Regions from separate parts of the Arthrobacter sp. StoSoilA2 genome, predicted to be linked through region 3. Evidence: riboswitches for the same ligand, from Rfam matches in the RefSeq annotation. Region 3 holds a riboswitch; each other region holds the start of a gene.

The links. Region 3 has a riboswitch for cyclic di-AMP ahead of LDN82_RS04940 (M23 family metallopeptidase). Riboswitches for the same ligand answer to the same signal wherever they lie in the genome.
Region 1: it holds a riboswitch for cyclic di-AMP, as region 3 does, so the genes downstream of both, LDN82_RS20845 (hypothetical protein) here and LDN82_RS04940 (M23 family metallopeptidase) in region 3, are expected to answer to the same signal.
Region 2: it holds a riboswitch for cyclic di-AMP, as region 3 does, so the genes downstream of both, LDN82_RS01800 (NlpC/P60 family protein) here and LDN82_RS04940 (M23 family metallopeptidase) in region 3, are expected to answer to the same signal.
Region 4: it holds a riboswitch for cyclic di-AMP, as region 3 does, so the genes downstream of both, LDN82_RS03960 (hypothetical protein) here and LDN82_RS04940 (M23 family metallopeptidase) in region 3, are expected to answer to the same signal.

Annotation. Positions count from the first base shown of each region.
Region 1 is NZ_AP024643.1:4,566,777-4,570,135, forward strand. Features, by position in the region: gene LDN82_RS20835 (ATP-dependent DNA ligase) at 1-818, opposite strand, end outside; gene LDN82_RS20840 (hypothetical protein) at 866-1,099, shown strand; cyclic di-AMP (ydaO/yuaA leader) riboswitch at 1,229-1,380, shown strand; gene LDN82_RS20845 (hypothetical protein) at 1,383-2,768, shown strand; gene LDN82_RS20850 (AEC family transporter) at 3,014-3,359, opposite strand, start outside.
Region 2 is NZ_AP024643.1:368,963-372,321, forward strand. Features, by position in the region: gene LDN82_RS01790 (NCS2 family permease) at 1-423, opposite strand, end outside; gene LDN82_RS01795 (copper resistance CopC family protein) at 537-1,160, shown strand; cyclic di-AMP (ydaO/yuaA leader) riboswitch at 1,310-1,502, shown strand; gene LDN82_RS01800 (NlpC/P60 family protein) at 1,506-2,273, shown strand; gene LDN82_RS01805 (FAD-binding protein) at 2,456-3,148, opposite strand.
Region 3 is NZ_AP024643.1:1,047,244-1,050,602, reverse strand. Features, by position in the region: gene LDN82_RS04945 (C40 family peptidase) at 21-749, opposite strand; cyclic di-AMP (ydaO/yuaA leader) riboswitch at 754-938, opposite strand; gene LDN82_RS04940 (M23 family metallopeptidase) at 1,063-1,893, opposite strand; cyclic di-AMP (ydaO/yuaA leader) riboswitch at 1,898-2,139, opposite strand; gene LDN82_RS04935 (metal-dependent transcriptional regulator) at 2,329-3,024, opposite strand; gene serC (phosphoserine transaminase) at 3,329-3,359, shown strand, end outside.
Region 4 is NZ_AP024643.1:821,665-825,023, reverse strand. Features, by position in the region: gene LDN82_RS03965 (HAMP domain-containing sensor histidine kinase) at 1-1,119, shown strand, start outside; cyclic di-AMP (ydaO/yuaA leader) riboswitch at 1,229-1,413, shown strand; gene LDN82_RS03960 (hypothetical protein) at 1,417-2,229, shown strand; gene LDN82_RS03955 (MerR family transcriptional regulator) at 2,427-3,185, shown strand; gene LDN82_RS03950 (pyridoxal-dependent decarboxylase) at 3,196-3,359, opposite strand, start outside.

The sequences.
Region 1 (3,359 bases), 1.4 Mb from region 3:
TCTCCTTGGTCGGCCCACTGACCCCAAGGATGCTCGCTGAACTCCGTCTGGTATGGCTCAAGTTCAGCCACCAGGCTTTCGCGCTTGGCCATGGGAAATGAAGCCACCACCCCCACGTGCTGCAGCTGACCGGCGTCGTTATACAGCCCAAGCAGCATCGACCCGACAACCTTTCCCGTTTTATGCCAGCGGAATCCGGCCACCACGCAGTCCGCGGTCCGTTCATGCTTGGTTTTGAACATGACGCGCTTATTCGGTTGATACGTCCCCTCGAGCGGTTTGGAAAGTATGCCGTCAAGCCCAGCACCTTCGAGCTGCACGAACCACTCCTGTGCTTGATCAATGTCCGTCACCGCCGGTGTTACGTAAACGGGCGCCTCAGCCTTGGCCAGTGCCTTCTCCAAGGCGGCGCGACGCTCGGAAAACGGCTTGTCCATGAGGTTCTCGTCTCCCAGGGCTAGGACGTCGAATCCGATGAAGGAGGACGGGGTGCTTTCGGCCAGCATCCGCACACGACTGTCGGCGGGATGGATGCGCTGCTGAAGACCCTCGAAGTCGAGCCTGTTCCCGGTTATGAGGACGATCTCGCCGTCGATCACGCATTTGTCCGGGAGATTCTTCCGAAGGGCTTCCACCAGCTCAGGGAAATACCGTGTCATAGGACGTTCGTTTCGGCTACCCAGGATGATCTCATCGCCATCTTTGAAAACGATGGTCCTGAACCCGTCCCACTTTGGCTCAAAATGGCCCACATCAGGGATCGAAGGAACAGACTTGGCAAGCATGGGCGAAATGGGCGGCATCACTGGGAGGTCCATACGACTATGTTCTACCTGCCGCCCGCGGCGGAAGCTAGTCTTGGGCCATGGATATCTTGGCCGTACTAGTGGCAGTGCTGGCAGCACCTGCCCTCATTGCGGCCCTTTGGTTCTGGGTCTTGCGCCAGAACAGCAAGGGTAAAGTCCGGCGCGGCGCCACGGGTGGGATGCTTGGTGTGGCCGACGAAATTTTCCGACCCGAGACCCATTACGCACACCAAGTCCAAAGGATCCAGTACGAGCTGCCAGCCCCGGCTCCGGCCCCGGAGCCTAAGTCCTAACGGGCCTTCGAGCCGGAAGGCGTCCCGCCCGTTACATTAATGTGACTTTGCTATGCCGCTCATGTACCGTCGAAGAGCGACCCTCATCTCCGCTGGGCCGCTTCCGGGTTGACGCCGAGCTCTGCCGCAAACCGGAATCCGCCAGACCCGCGGCAGAGACGGGGGACCCAGAGTTCCCGGGCCTGATTTTTCCCTAGGCCCTTGGGGTGAAGCCGCCATGTGCGGCCGGACGGCCTCGTCCGAACCCGACAGCTAACCTCGCAGGCGTTGAGAGGCAACCACCATGTCCCCAACCATGGATCAGCCGCGCCGCGCCCAAATAGCGCGCGAGCGTACCCAGCCAACCGGACGCCGTCGGGCCCAACCCAGCGGATCCTCCACCAGCACGCCGGAAGCAGAAGCAGGTTTAGCAGGCGCGACGCCGGAACCCGCCACTGCTTCTATTCCCGCTTCTGCTTCCAATCCCCAAACGGCGGCACCCACCACGCGCGCGGCCGCTCGGGCGGCAGAGCGTGAACGGGCAGCCCAGGCAGCTATTTCTGCTGAGACAGTCCCCACTGAAACTGCTCCAGCAGAAACAGCACCAGCGGATTCTGCAACAGCGGACTCTGCTCCGGCGGACCCTGCTCCCGTTGAGCCGGCAACTGCTGCGATTCCAGCTGTTCAGGCGCCCGAACCCGTCGCGCCCGAACCCGCAGCGAATCCCGAACCTGCCACCGCTGCCATCCCGACCGTTCAGGCGCCCGAACCGGTCGCGCCCGAACCCGCAGCGAATCCCGAACCTGCCACCGCTGCCATCCCGATCGTTCAGGCTAAGAGCCCCGCACAGCTTGCCGCAGCCGCGACCGCCGCCTCTGGTCTCGCAAGCCGGAAAGCCCTTCGCGCACAGGAATCCGGGAGCGGTACGGCCCGAAAGGCGGCAACTGCTGGCGAAACCCCGGCAGGCGGCGCCCCTGCCTTCGGAGCTTCGTCCCTGGGAGCTTCGTCCTTGGGTGGGTCATCCTTCAGCCATGAACCACACGCCGTGCTCACCAAGGCCGCATCGGTCAAAACAATGGGCCAGCGCATGGCGGTCGTCGCTGGGGCCTTGGGCTTGGTATTGACCGTTGGCACCATGAGCCAGGCCTTCGAGCTTCCCTTCTTCGGGCAGGAAACGCCGGCCCAGGAAGCAAGCGACGCAAAGACGGGTAGCGACAGCAGGCAGTCAACTTCGGCTACCCCTGCACCCAGCTCGTCATACGCCAGCGCCTCCGCGTCGTCGGCCACCAGCGAGGCCGGAAAGCCGGCAACCGTAGCAACGCAGTCGTCAGGAGAGGCACCCGACCAGGCGCCGTCGTCGTCCCTTCCGACTCCGCAAGTGTCACTCGCGGATCCTGTTTGGGTGCCTTCGGCAGTCCCGTCGGCTGTTGTTCCCGTCCCGGGCGTGACAACTCCTGTTCCAACCCAGCCGGCCCCGAGCCCGGTTCCGTCGGACACGGTCACCACCCCACCTGCCACGACGACGCCGACCCCCACCGGCACTCCGGCACCTACTCCGGCACCCACTCCAACACAGGCTCCGGCGCCAAAGCCAAAGCCGACCGGCAGTCCCAGCACCACCACACCGTCCAGCGATTCACCCCTGGACCTGGACGGCATACTTGACGGCGCCACAGGGATCTTGAAATGAGCACGCGGCTTCCCAGGACCAGCGCGCACGTCGGATGGCATGGCCGGTACTGCAGCAGCAGCCGCACTGCCACCTTCCGCAATCGGATGGGCCGCTGGAGCTGCCAGCGGTTGCGCCGGGCCTAAGGAATCACAGGAACCGGAATCACGACAACAAGATGAGGCGGGCACCCGACCCTGAACTGCTCCACCCGGGTGCCTGCCTCTTTTGTTTCGTGTGTCGCTTTTTCCCGGCCTCGATCGCTTCTATCCAAGCAGCCACGCAACCATAACCAACGCCCCGATGCACAGGACTGTTGTACAGAGGATGACATCCCGGGCCATTGTCATCCCGCGTCCGTAGGGAGAAGCGAATAGGAAGACGTTCTGTGCGGTTGGCAGTGCGGCCATGATGACGCTGGCCAAGAGGTGCTGACCCTCCAAGCCGAACACGAAGCGCCCCAGCGCCCAGACCACCACTGGCATGCCAGCCACCTTCAAGGTGGTGGCAACTACGGTCTCCACGCGGCCATCGCCCTTTTGGAGCGGCGCCTTGCCAGCCAGCGACATGCCAAAAGCCAGCAGAACCATGGGGACGGCCGCGCCGGCCAGC
Region 2 (3,359 bases), 680 kb from region 3:
CGCTTCCGGGACGGCCCTGAAAACGGCGGTGCGGAATCCGGTGAGTACCAGGATGAGCATGGTGACACCCGAAAGCACCACCAGCCCCATCATGTCCGGCCAGGTCAGTTCCGGGTGGGAGGCAACCGTTACGGCGACGAATGCGTTCACTCCCAGGCCCGTTGCCACGGCGAAGGGGTGCTTCGCCCAGGCGCCCATGAGGATCGTGAGGATGCCCGCAACGAAGGCAGTGGTTGCCGCTACGGCCGTGAAGCCGAGCGATGCTCCGCTCGAGTCTGCCCCGGAGAGGATCAGCGGGTTCAGCACCACGATGTAGCTCATGGCGAAGAAGGTCGCGAAGCCGCCGCGGATTTCCCGCGAGTATGTGGACCCGCGCTCGGAGATCTTGAAGTAGCGGTCGATTGCAGAACCTTGTTTAAGCATGAAGGTCTCCGGGGATCGGGGGAGTTTGCTCTCAAATCCTATGCCCGCCAATGTGGGGTGCTGGAACGGTTCGCCTAGTCTGTAAGGAAGCCAACACTAGGAGAAACCGCCCCATGCGTACCATCCGCCCGCTTCTGGCCGCCGTCGTAGCCGCTCTTGCTTTCGCTTCCGCGTTGCTGCTTGGAGCTGCTCCGGCCTCCGCGCACGACGTCGCCGAATCAACAACTCCGGCCAACGGTGCCCGGGTGGCTGAAGTGCCGGCGTCGGTATCCATCACGTTCAACAACCAGCCACTGGCCATCGGTTCCGGCGTGACCGTCACCGCCGGGGGCGAAAACTGGGCAGATGGCGCAGTGGAAATCATCGACAACAGGGCTGTCCAGAAGCTGCGTCAGGGCGCTCCAGCCGGCGAATACACCGTGGTGTGGCGTGTGGTCAGTTCAGACTCCCACCCGATCGAGGGAAACTTCAAGTTCACAGTTTCCGGCACAAGCACGACGACGGCGAGCGGCTCGGCAGGTGCCTCCTCCCCGGCTTCGGCGGCTGTTCCGACGGCGGGCACAGCGGCCCCCGGTACGGAAAATACTCAGGCGGCTCCGGCAGCTTCCCAGCCCTTCCCCTGGAGCATCATTGGCCTCGCTGTGGTGGCGATCGGTCTCGTGATCTTCCTCGCTGTTACAGCCCGGAAGAAGCTAGCGGCCCCCAACGACCCGGATGGCGAAAATTCCCCGGAATAGCGGGGTTTTCTACATACTTGCGAAGATCTCGAAACGGTTACTGCGACACGCCAAAAACGAACTGCTCGTTACGTAAATGTGACTTTGGGGTGATCTTCCCGTACGGTTGTACCTGTGCCTGTTCCACGTAACGGGCATTCCGGTCTGATTGCCTAGCTCTGCCGCAGTCCGGAATCCGTTCGCAGACAAACCTACGGCAGAGACGGGGAACCCATTTTGGCCCGCTTTCAGAGCGCGCCTTGGGGTGAAGTCACGAAGCTTCCGCTGCACAGCGGGGGATAGTGGCCGGGTGACTCCCATCCGAATCCGACAGCTAACCTCGCAGGCATCGGGAGAGGCTCTTTCATGTCTTCACGCATTCTTCGCGGCCGTCGTAAGGCGGACAGCGTACGTCCTAATCCGTTCATCTCCATCTCCAAGGCTGTTGCCAGCAACGCATCCGGCGCAGGTCGCCAAGCCGCTGTCATCGCAGCAGCTTCAGGCCTGGTCCTCACGGGCTCCATCGCTGCCCACGCAGCAGAGACCCCTGTTCAGCGCGACTCCAGCCCTGCAACTGTCGCCGAGACCGTCACCGAGGGTCCCACCAAGGTTGTTACGGCCGCATCGACGGCCACCATCAACTTCGAGCGCCCCGCGGTTGCTTCCGTAGCGGCTCCCGTCATTGAAAAGCCGGCTCCTGTTGCTCCGGCTCCGGCGGCCAAGAAGGCTCCCGCAACTGCTACCGTCCAGGCCGCTGCAACCACTACGGCTACCGCCCCCGTGGCATCCGCGCCTGCTGCAGCTCCGGCTGTTGGTGGCATCAACGCTGCCATGGTCGCCTCGGCTTACGCCCAGATCGGCATCATGCAGGATTGCACCGCGATGGTGGAACGGGCCCTCGGCTCCGCAGGTATCCCGGTTGGCGACCTCGCACCCATGCAGTTCCTGAACTACGGCAAGGTTGTCAGCGACCCCCAGCCCGGTGACATGATCGTCCAGTCCGGCCACGTAGCCATCTACATCGGCAACGGCCAGGCTATCAGCGGTGGCATCAACGGCAACCAGACGGGCATCCACCCGATCAGCTGGCTCACCGCAACCGGCCCCATCACGTACGTACGCGCTGGCGCCTAAGCTTCACGCTCCAACTCAGAGGCCGGTGCTTTCGAGGACAAATGTCTTCGGAGGCGCCGGCCTTTTGGGTTAATTTTTGTTCTTTTTAGGAACATGCTTTGGTTGGCTCGATCGTTTCAAGGCCAGGGTTCTCTGCCAGGTATCTACGCGCAGGGTTCCAGGTAAAGGCTCCAGGTCAGGTTCTACGCGAGGGCGATGCCCGGCCCGGCGGGGAGGGCCACCTTGGATGAGATCGCTTGCCCCACTGCCTTGGCTTGCCGTAGTACTTCCTTGGGCGTGGGTGTAATAAGTTCCCCAACGCCCACCAAGTGCATCCCGACTGCACGCATGGCTGCCACGAGGTTCTGGCCTATGGCGATTCCCAGATCGGCAAGCATTCGGCGCAGCTGGCTCTGGGCGCAGCGCGTCACCACGATGTGGTCTGCCAGGAGAACCCCGCTGGCTGTATGCACGGCCCATTGACGTGGGGTGGATTCAAGGGGGCCATAGACGCTCATCCCAGCCCTCAGACTGCCCGTGGTCAGGCTTGCGACGGGTCCGTATCCAAGCTGCAACGACGAGTCGCCACCCAGGAAGTCCAGCCGGACAGCGCGTGTGGTGGTGCGGACATCCAAGTGATGGCTGGCGGCGTAGTTGCGCAAATGGCGCAGGATCTCGTTGCGCTCCTGCATTGCCGCGGGGTCTGCTGCGTCGCAGCGCTGGAGCATTCCCGTGTGGACCGCTGGTCCGGTGGTCGATAAAGAACCAAAGCCATCCAGCACGATGGAACCGACGCCGTAGCGGCTGAGCTCGCTGGCAACAGCCAGGCCGGAGAGGCCGGTGCCGATCACCACGGTGGTAGTCCGTTCCGTGACGGAATCAGGAGTGAGTGACACTGCTTGGGTTCCTCCTTGACGTGTGTGCCTTTCGGCAGCGCGCTGGATCGCGTCCGAGTTCCCCAAGCGGCCGCAAATAAATGGCCGGGTTGTGTCCTGGGACACCTTTGCCGGCCATTCGGTGACTCGAACACTACCGAACTTTTTCTGCCATGGATAGCCTCGGCGACAGCGTGTTTTGGATGTTCATCCGCAGCGCAACCCGGCGCGT
Region 3 (3,359 bases):
CTTACCCCGAATGGGATTTCCTAGCGGAGGGTGTAGAACGAGGATGTGCCTGTGGAGGCCACGGAGTGCAGGAGCGTGCCCTGGCTGGGGTTCAAAGCGCTGATCATCATGCCGTTGCCGACGTAGATGCCCACGTGGGCTCCGCCGTTCTGAACGACGAGGTCGCCAGGGGCAGGGGTGCTGGTGGGGGTCATGATCGTCCAGGCATTGACGCGGGGGATGCTGATGCCGGCCTGGGCGTAAACCCACTGGGTAAATCCGGAGCAGTCCCAGCCGTTGGGGGAAGTGCCGCCCCAAACGTAGGGGTGGCCGATGCCGGTGTAGGCAATTGCTGCAAGTCCGGAGGCTGCCGCGCTTGAAGCAGCATCCTTGGCCTTGGAGGACAGGGCACCGAGGGTGCTGTTCGCTTGGTCTTCGGTCGACGTGCGCTGGGAGGCCCGCTGAACCTTGGGAGCTTCCTTGGTGACCACAACGGGGCTTTCGAAGGAAACCGTTGCGGTGGGCTCCGCGGTAACAACTGCGGTGGCGACCAACTGCTGGGTGCTGGAAGATTCCGACTTCGAAACGTCGGTGTCAGCGGCCTGGGCCGGGAGTCCAACACTGAGAACGAGCCCCGAGGCTGCGGCCAGAACGGCGGCTTGGCGGCCTACGGTGCCTGCATTGGTTGAGACAGCCTTGGAAAGGGTGTTCAACGGGTTCGTGCGAACCAATTCGGCGCGATGGCGCGCAGGGGTAGTGCGTGATGACACGAAGGTAGCCTCTCCCAATGCCTGCGAGGTGAGCTGTCGGATTCGGATGGGAGTCATCCGGCCGCGCGGCTTCAAGGAAGCTTTTGCGACTTAACCCCAAGGTCTTCTGACTCGAAGACCAAAATTGGTTCCCCCGCCCCTGCCAGACGATTTTTGCGAACGGACCTCGAGTGGTGGCAGAGCTAGGCAATCCACTCAAGTGCACCGGCCCCCTAAAAAGCCGATGCGCTTTAGACGGTACAACAGATGTTCGTGAATGTCACATTCAGGTCACGGGGCGTGTCATGGATGCGAGAGACAACCATCAAATTGCTCAGAGCCAGCCCATGGGATCTACGACTTCGCCGTTTACCTGGACCTCGAAGTGGAGGTGGCAGCCGGTAGATGCTCCTGTGGTGCCACTCAGCGCGACGGTATCGCCGCGGCTGACAGTCTGCCCCACCTTGACGTTGAAGGACGACAGGTGGTTGTACGTGGTCTCAAGGCCGTTGCCGTGATCAATCACAACGCGATTGCCTCCGCCGTACTCATGCCACCCGGCGAACGTGACCTTGCCTGCAGCGGCGGCGTGGACGGCGGTTCCGCACTGGGCCACGAAGTCCTGGCCACGGTGGAAGTCACCGGTGCCGCCGGTAAGGGGGCTGACGCGGTAGCCAAACGGCGATGCCGTGACCAGCTTGTCCAGAGGACTTCCCAAGGTGCCAAGTGAGGAAGCACGCTGAATGCTCCCCGCTGACTGGGCGCTCAACAGCTGCTTGAGCTTGCCGTCCGGGTCAGCGGCTGTGGCCACTGCGGCACGACTGAAATCGATTTTGGCAGAGGCTGCTGCAGAAACTTCGGGCTGGCTGCCACCGGGCACGGAGAGCGCCGCCTCGGTCTGGCCCGATTCCGACGTGGCCATGACGGGGCTTGTGGCAGGCAGACCTACAGTCAGGGCAAGTCCGGTGGCTGCAAGCGCGACACCGGCCTTCTGCCCTACACCACTGGCTGACGCGAAGTCGGCTACCTGGCGCAACGGGCTCTTACGGCGGCGCACCTGACGCGGGGTGTCGCGTGGCCGGATCTCCATTGCGGCGCGGGCTGGCCGCAGCTCAGCAGTGGGGCCGGACGCACGGCGACGGCCCCTGACGTTCTGCGATGTCAAACTCTGTTCCTCTCTGGAAAGCCTGCGAAGTTAGCTGTCGGATTCGGGTCAGAGAGTTCAAAGACCCGGTCCGCACGAAGCGCAAACGGCACACAGGTATCCCCGGAAGGACTTGCGTTAGTAGGCACTTCTGCTGCGGACTTCACCCCAAGGCTGCTTCTTTAGGCAGCCGCTTGTGGTTCCCCCGCCTCTGCCAGTAGTTGATGACACACCTGATCTGCTGGCAGAGCTCGGCTCCAGATCAGGTAACGCTTTGGTATCGGCGCTAGTAGATAACTATAGGTGATTAAAGCCCGCAGTAATAAATTCGTTATCTTTCCAAAACGACCGTGTTGCGGGTGCTCCATATCATCAGTCGCGGAAAGCCGCAGGTCACACGCGCGCCAACCACCACAAAGTGAGATCCGACACTCCCGTGGTCAGGGCAAGTCAGAGTCAGCTGACGGCGACGAAGACGTGCGCAGCGACCTCGGGAGGCAACTCCAGTGCTCCTTCAATGCCCGGAACGCGGACGGAGATGTACTCCCCCACCCGTTCCAAGGAGACGGTTGCGCCAGGACGAATTCCGCCTTCATCGAGCTGGGTGAGGAGCTCGGGCTCAACCTGGATGGGTTCAGCAAGCCGGCTGACCACTACACGCGAATCGGCAGCGTACCCGTCCATCGCATGCAGCAGGTTCACGTCCACGCGGGAAAGAGGCTTGTTGGCGAGGCCGCCAAGGGCTTCCAAGCCCGGAATAGGATTGCCATATGGTGACTCTGTGGGGTGCTCCAACAACTCATAGAGCCGCCGTTCCACCCGTTCGCTCATGACGTGTTCCCAGCGACATGCTTCGTCATGAACGTATGCCCAGTCCAGACCAATGACGTCCGCCAGGAGCCTCTCGGCAAGGCGGTGCTTCCGCATGACCTCGGTGGCCCGCTTGCGCCCGACTTCGGTCAGCTCCAGGTGGCGGTCGTTGGACACAATCACCAGGCCGTCACGCTCCATGCGTCCAATGGTCTGGGAAACCGTGGGACCCGAGTGCCGCAGACGCTCCGCGATGCGTGCGCGAAGAGCCACGATGTTCTCTTCTTCAAGCTCCAAAATGGTCCGAAGATACATCTCAGTGGTATCGATCAGATCCGTCATCCAGCTCAGCTCTCCTCGAACGCATTTCTTGCGTAATCTCCACCGTACCGCGTCCCAGCCAAGGTGGACGGTGTGCAACCGACACCTCCGGAACGTCAATCCAAGCCTAGCTTATTTGGAATTACTCTGGATAATTTTTCCCTGGGCCGGAATGCCTGTGGTGGTCCGGCATTCCACGTGGCGGACTATGACACCCGCAGATTCCTGACGGTGGGCCCGGTCAGGCAGAATGAGGGAGTCGAAGGGGCAGCCGATGCCACCTGCCCACCTCCCCCTCTCTAACCGATACCCATTGGAGCCACACGTGAGCGACAACAGCATCACTATTCCCGCCG
Region 4 (3,359 bases), 230 kb from region 3:
GACAAGCAGATCCTGCTATCGCTCCCCCGCGACAACCGGCCCGTAGACCGTTCATTGTCCAACGGCGACTATCGGCTGGTGGCAGTTGAGACCAACTACGGCGATGTGATTGCGACAGGCCTGCCGTTGGCTGACAAGCAAAATGCCGAGGCCTCGCTGGTATGGACCATGGTGTTTGTTTCACTTGGCGGCCTGGTGCTGATCGGCCTCGCCGGCACCGTCATCATCCGCCGGACCATGCGGCCACTGGAGCAACTCTCGGAGGTTGCAACGAAAGTATCGCGCCTTCCCCTCGACGCCGGTGAGGTGGCACTCGCGGTGCGCGTACCGCCGTCGGCCGCTCATCCTGGAACTGAAGTTGGCAGCGTGGGCCACGCTTTGAACCAAATGCTCAACAACGTTTCCAGGGCCCTGGAAGCCCGTCAGGAGAGCGAAACCAAGGTCCGGCAGTTCGTTGCCGATGCCTCCCACGAACTTCGGACACCGCTGACCGCCATCCGTGGATACACCGAGCTGCTTCGTATGACGGAGAACTTCACGGAGGACGGCAGGAAGTCGCTGGCGCGGGTCCAGAGCCAGTCGGAACGGATGACCACGCTTGTGGAGGACCTGTTGTTGTTGGCGCGCCTGGATGAAGGCCAGCCGTTGAAGGTCACGGATGTGGACCTGACGCAGCTGGTGATCGAGACAGTCAGCGACGAAAAGGTGATGGCACCGGACCACATCTGGAAGCTACAACTCCCTGACGAGCCCATTACGGTGCGCGGGGACGCAACCCAGCTGCATCAGGTGCTGGCCAATCTGCTGTCCAACGCCCGCAAGCACACCGATCCAGGTACCACGGTGGTCGCAGGCGTCATGCTTTCCGCCGACGGTAGCGCGGTGGTCACCGTCACGGACAACGGGCCTGGTATTCCGACTGCTTTCCAGGGGCGAATCTTCTCGCGTTTTGCCCGGGCTGACGCGGCGAGATCGGGGTCGGAAGGGACCTCCGGATTGGGCTTGTCAATCGTCGAATCCATCGTCCAGGCGCATGGCGGCAGTGTGGAAGTAACGTCCCAGCCGGGACGCACGGAGTTCACTCTCCGACTCCCCGCAGCTTTGAACGAACGCATATAACGAATCAGGCAACATGACTCGCCGTGAACGTGATCTCTGTTACCCAAATGTGACTTAAGCCGAAACCTCCTGTACCTTCGAAAGGGTGGGTCGCCCCTAACTGGCCCACACCCGGGATGCGCCGAGCTCTGCCACTTCCCGGAGTTCCGTTCTCATTCGAGGCAGAGACGGGGGACCCAGAGTCTCCGGGCACAGTACTTTCCTTGCCCTTGGGGTGAAGCCGCAGCTACGCGCGCGGCCGGATGACCTCATCCGAACCCGACAGCTAACTCCGCAGGCGCTGAGAGGTAATCACACATGTCTGAATTCAACGATCAGACGCGCCCTTCCGCGCGTCACCGTGACGATCACAACGCTCCCCTGACGAAGTCGCAAACCGTTCTGAAGAACGCTGCACGCCGCGGCAAGACCGGGCAACGAATGTCCGTTGTTGCAGGAGTCGTTGCCGCAGCATTGGGCGTCGCATCGCTTGGCCAGGCCGCAAACGCCGCATTCAATCTCCCCGAAACGAGCCGGGCGTCCGAGACGCAGGCTACCGCCCAGGCCAGCAACAAAACAGCTGAAATCTCAGCGTCCTTGGATGCTGCTGCCAAGAAGGGCGCTGCAGACAGGGCCGCTGCAGACCAGGCAGCTGCGGCACAAGCCGCCGCCGAAAAGGCTGCGGCCGAGAAAGCCGCCGCCGACCAGGCAGCTGCCGCACAGGCCGCCGCCGAAAAGGCTGCCGCTGATGCAGCCGCCAAGCAGGCTGCCGATGCCGCCGCTGCTGCAGCCGCAGCCGCAGCCGCCACTCCCAAGGCCGTGGACGATCCCGCCGCTGCCAAGGCATACGCCGCCAGCATCCTCGCCAACTACGGCTGGGGTCCGGGTGAAATGACTGCCCTGAACACACTGTGGGAGAAGGAATCCAACTGGCGGACCACCGCGACCAACACCTCCAGTGGTGCCTACGGAATCGTGCAGTCATTGCCCGCTTCGAAGATGGCAACCGCAGGCGATGACTGGCTGACCAACTACCAGACCCAGATCAAGTGGGGCCTGAACTACATCAAGGAACGCTACGGCTCCCCCTCGGCGGCCCTTGCCTTCCACTTGGCCAACAACTGGTACTAAGCCGACTCAATAAGCAGGCTTGAGCCCACCCCAGCGGGCTCAAACCATGCAGGGCCCGATTGCCGCCCCGCTTTCCGCCGTTCGCAGCAGTACTGATGCGCCCGGGCGGGAGGCGGGGCGGTTTTCGCGTTAAATGTGCCTTCCGGGTTTCACACCCACTTGCACCTGACGTTGCGTCAGGACTTAGCGTTGTGCCCATGACGGGAACAACAGGATCCGGGCCGTGGAGCATCGGTGAGCTGGCCACAGCATGTGGTGTCAGCGTGCGGACGCTCCACCACTACGACGAGATCGGGCTGCTGTCCGCAAGCCAAAGGACATCGTCCGGTCATCGCAGGTATTCGGAGGGCGACCTACGCCGGCTATACCGGATCAGATCGCTTCAGATGCTGGGGCTTCCGCTCGCGGCCATCGGCAAGGCGCTGCAAGCGCCCGAGGATGATCTGGAGTCCCTTCGGGGCCTCCTCCAACAGCAGCTGGTCCATGTGCAGGAGCACGCCCGGCAACTCCAAGCGCTCCAAAACCGTTTGGGCGAGCTGTTGTCACGCATGGACGGACACGCCATGCCCACCCCTGAACAATTCATGTCAACGTTGGAGATGATTACCGTGCTCGAAAACAACTTCACAGCCGAACAACGCCAGCAACTCGCGGACAAGCGGGAAGAACTCGGCGCAGAAAAAGTCGAAGCTGCCAAGAAGCAGTGGGCTGCCCTTGTGGAAGAAGGACTGGCGCACGTCCAAGCCGACAGGCCCGTCACGGACCCCTCAGTCCAGGAATGGGTGCGCTCATGGGACGGCATAGGTTCCATGTTCCACTCCAGTGAGGACACCAAAGCCGCAGCACGTGCAACCTGGCAGGAAAACAGCCAGGCCATCAGCGCGGGACTGCCGTGGACCGCTGAGCAGCTGGGCGGGTTGATGGCATACCTGGAGAAGGCGCGCTCGGCCTTGTAACAGGACGCCTCTATGCTTCCGGTTCGGCCTCTGCCGCACCTCGAACGGCTGCGATGGAGGCAGCTACGTCACCTGCGTCCGTGGACCAGTTACTCACCGAAATTCGCAGGATATCGCGTCCGCGCCACGAGGAACCGGACATCCACACAATGCCTTCGGCCATGAGCCGCTGAG